One region of the Maccoyibacter intestinihominis genome, then DNA from elsewhere that is predicted to be linked to it. Evidence: predicted binding sites of a transcription regulator. Region 1 holds the regulator's gene; the other holds the start of a gene.
The links. Region 1 encodes NrdR, which represses ribonucleotide reductase genes. Its sites were predicted from a motif close to CACAANATNTTGTG; they were not measured.
Positions count from the first base shown of each region.

Region 2: WMO43_RS02030 (ribonucleoside triphosphate reductase) is a predicted target of NrdR. The motif match lies at 776-789, and genes of this name have one in related genera.

Region 1 covers NZ_JBBMEX010000004.1:173,347-175,556, reverse strand. Annotated here, with positions in the region: gene ychF (redox-regulated ATPase YchF) at 1-327, shown strand, start outside; gene WMO43_RS05630 (YlmC/YmxH family sporulation protein) at 402-656, shown strand; gene nrdR (transcriptional regulator NrdR) at 746-1,198, shown strand; gene WMO43_RS05620 (hypothetical protein) at 1,286-1,663, shown strand; gene pta (phosphate acetyltransferase) at 1,883-2,210, shown strand, end outside.
Region 2 covers NZ_JBBMEX010000002.1:43,755-45,964, forward strand. Annotated here, with positions in the region: gene hflX (GTPase HflX) at 1-755, shown strand, start outside; gene WMO43_RS02030 (ribonucleoside triphosphate reductase) at 886-2,210, shown strand, end outside.

The DNA of each region.
Region 1 (2,210 bases):
TTAGAGGAACTTGGTTTAAAAGAATCAGGACTTGAAAAACTTATCAAGGCAAGTTATTCCCTGCTTGGATTGATCAGCTACCTGACAGCAGGAGAAGATGAGACAAGAGCATGGACGATCAAGATCGGAACAAAAGCACCGCAGGCAGCCGGAAAGATCCATACGGATTTTGAACGTGGATTTATCCGTGCAGAGGTAGTCAATTATCAGGATTTACTCGATTGTGGAAGCCTTTCAGCCGCAAAAGAAAAAGGTCTGGTAGGACTGGAAGGAAAAGAATATGTCGTAAAAGACGGCGATGTAATCTTATTCCGCTTTAATGTATAAAAATATTACACATAGAGCACAGTTCTTTTTATCATGCATACAATGGATACAAGAGAACAGTATGTGAGTAAAAAATGAGACTGTGTGAATTGAGAGAAAAGAATGTCATCAATGTCTGTGACTGTCATTGTTTAGGGCATGTGATGGATCTCGAACTGGATGAGTGTACCGGGTGCATCAAAGCACTGATCGTACCGGGACCGGCGAGGTTCTGGGGATTTTTCGGAAGAGACTGTGAGTTTTTTATTCCATGGTGTAATGTCATACGGATCGGACCGGATATTATCTTAGTCGATGTAAAAGTAGATGAAATCAAAAAGAGACTGTAAGCAGAGTTACATAATCTGTGAAATGGTTGACAATAATTGACGAAATGTTTATAATTGGGGCAAATAGTATGTCCAAGGAGGAACATGGGATGAAATGTCCGTTTTGCAGCAGTGAAAATACGAGGGTCATCGACTCAAGACCGGCGGATGATAATAACTCGATTCGCCGCCGCAGATTATGTGATGAATGTGGAAAGCGCTTTACTACTTATGAAAAAGTAGAGACCATACCGCTGATCGTCATCAAGAAGGATAATAACAGGGAGCAGTATGACCGCACCAAGATAGAGGCGGGGATACTTCGTGCCTGCCATAAAAGACCGATTTCCGTCAACCGGATCAATCAGTTGATCGATGATGTGGAGACCGAGATTTTTAACCGTGAAGAAAAAGAAATCCCAAGTTCCGTCATTGGAGAGATCGTCATGGATAAGCTCAAGGATTTAGAGGCAGTTGCATATGTAAGATTTGCCTCTGTATATCGTGAGTTTAAAGATGTCAACACCTTTATGAATGAATTAAAGAAGATTTTGGATAAATAAAAGCGGTAGCTGTTAAAGTTTTTACGAATGAAGCCGATAAAACTAATATGTGAGAACTTAGGATAAGCGAAAGAAGGTTTTGAAGTTATGGAAATTTCAAAAATCCGTCCTTATGAAGGATATTATGACAACTCCATAGGTCGTGTGACAGGTAATTCCGGTAGTGATCAGATCAGTAATCCGATAGAGAATTTTTCTACAGGGAAAATGCAGTCTGTAAAACCGGAACAAAAGCAGACTTTTGGTGCAGCAGAGTATGCCGATACATATCAGCCGGGAAAAGAATATCCTTTAAAGGGGGTCGACAGTGATATCCGGAGTCTGGATGTTCAAAAAGCCGTTTCTGATATGAAAAAAGATGAAGTGCTTCATCAGTATCAGTTCTTTGTAGGACACAGTGCATCCGCAGAGACAGCAAAACCGGTAGTTCCAATGCCGGAAATCGAAGATTTTTCGTTCAAATAAATAGAACTGAGATATGGAAGAGGATTCTTAGAATCTTCTTCTTTTTTTGACCGAAAAAGAAAAAGTCTGAACTTAAGGGAACAGGAGAACAAACAGAAGAACAATTGGCAAAGAAACAAGGAAATAATTAGCAAACATAGTTGAAAAACAAAAACGATAGGTATAAAATAAAAATATAAGATTAACGGAGAAGATGAAAGACCTTGGGAGGTGTTTTTAATGTTTGATTTTGATTCCTATATCCGATTGCTGCGGGAGGATCCGAAGACGATCGTATTGCCGGAAGGTACAGACCCACGTGTCATAGAGGCTGCATCGCGGCTGTTAGCAGGTAATTTTTTGCAGCCGATCCTGATCGGCGAAGAGGATGCCGTATGGGAAGCGGCACAGGAAGCGGGTTATAATATCCGTGGAGCAAAGATTTTAACACCGTCTACCTATGAAAAAATGGATGAGATGGTGGAACAATTTTGTGAGATACGGGCAAAGAAGGGCATGACGCAGGAAAAAGCGAGAGAGATTTTAAAAGATCCAAACTATTTTGGAA
Region 2 (2,210 bases), on a different contig from region 1:
AATTAGAGATGGACAGGCGGTTGATCAACAGCCGTGTGGCACAGTTGAACAGGGAATTAAAAGAGGTGCAAAGGCATCGTGAGGTCAACAGACAGCAGCGGAAGCGAAGCGGGATACCGGTGGTGGCAGTGGTCGGTTATACCAATGCAGGAAAATCCACACTGTTAAATCATTTAACGAATGCAGAAGTTTTAGAAGAGGATAAGCTGTTTGCGACCTTAGATCCGACAACGAGGATTTTAGAACTGACTAACCATCAGAAGGTGCTGATGACAGATACGGTAGGATTTATCCGCAAACTGCCGCATCACTTAATTGATGCTTTCCGGAGTACCTTAGAGGAGGCAAAGTATGCAGATATCATTTTGCATGTGGTAGATGCCTCAAATCCGCAGATGGATAAACAGATGTATATCGTATATGATACCCTGCGGAATTTAGAAGTAGAGGGCAAAAAGATCATTACGGCGTTTAATAAAACAGACCGTATCGGGCAGCCGGAACCGCTGCATGATTTTCGTGCGGAGCGGACTGTTCATATTTCCGCAAAATACGGAGACGGTTTAGAGGATTTAAAAAATATCTTAGAAGAAATTTTACGCGAAGAAAAAGATTTTTTAGAGTGCACGATACCATATCGGGATGCCGGAGTCATCCAGAAGATCCGCGAAAAGGGCGAGCTTTTAAGCGAAGAATACCGGGAAGACGGCATTTTTGTGCGTGCCTGGGTACCAAAAGAGTTTCACTATATGTAGAAAGTTCAACAAAAAATGAACACTACATATAGTGCTTTTTTATATTGACTTCAAAAATGCGATTTGATAGAATAGACGTACACGATTTGAAAAGCGTATCTTGTGAACAGGTATGGAGGGTGATGGAATAATGTTCAAAGTAGTGAAAAGAGATGGGGAGACCGATGACTTTAATCTGGCAAAAATTCGTGGAGCGATAGAGAAAGCGTTCAAAGCAACGGGCAAGGAATATACAGATGATATCATAGAGCTGTTAGGGCTTCGGGTCACTGCAGATTTTCAGTCTAAGATTAAAGACGGAGTTGTCCATGTAGAGGATATCCAAGACAGCGTTGAGACCGTGTTAGAGCAGGCGGGTTATACAGATGTTGCAAAAGCATACATTTTATACCGCAAGCAGCGTGAAAAAATGAGAAATATGAAGTCTACGATTTTAAATTATAAGGAAATTGTAGACAGCTATGTAAAGGTAGAGGACTGGCGTGTCAAAGAGAATTCTACCGTTACATATTCCGTAGGAGGCTTGATCTTAAGCAACTCCGGAGCGGTTACAGCCAATTACTGGCTTTCAGAGATTTATGATGAGGAGATCGCAAATGCACACCGCAACTGTGACATCCATATTCATGATCTGTCCATGCTGACCGGTTACTGTGCAGGCTGGTCTTTAAAACAGTTGATCCAGGAAGGTCTTGGTGGAATTCCGGGTAAGATCACTTCTTCTCCGGCAAAACATCTTTCCGTATTGTGTAACCAGATGGTGAACTTCCTTGGGATTATGCAGAATGAGTGGGCAGGAGCACAGGCATTTTCTTCCTTTGATACCTACCTTGCACCATTTGTCAAAGTGGACAACTTATCCTATGAGGAAGTAAAAAAATGCATTGAGTCATTCATCTATGGTGTAAATACACCAAGCCGCTGGGGAACACAGTCACCGTTTTCCAATATTACTTTAGACTGGACCGTTCCAAACGATTTAGCAGAACTTCCTGCGATCGTTGGTGGCAAAGAAATGGACTTTAAGTACAAAGACTGTAAAAAAGAAATGGATATGGTCAACAAGGCATTCATTGAAACCATGATCGAAGGAGATGCGAACGGAAGAGGATTCCAGTATCCGATACCGACTTACTCTATTACGAGTGATTTTGACTGGTCTGATACAGAGAACAACCGTCTTTTGTTTGAAATGACATCGAAGTACGGAACACCGTATTTTTCAAACTATATCAACAGTGATATGGAGCCGAGTGATGTGCGTTCCATGTGCTGTCGTCTGCGTCTGGATCTGCGTGAACTGCGGAAAAAATCGGGTGGTTTCTTCGGTTCCGGCGAGAGTACAGGTTCTGTAGGTGTAGTAACGATCAATCTGCCGAGAATTGCATATCTGTCTAAGAATGAAAAAGAATTCTATCACAGATTAGATCATATGATGGATATTTCGGCACGTTC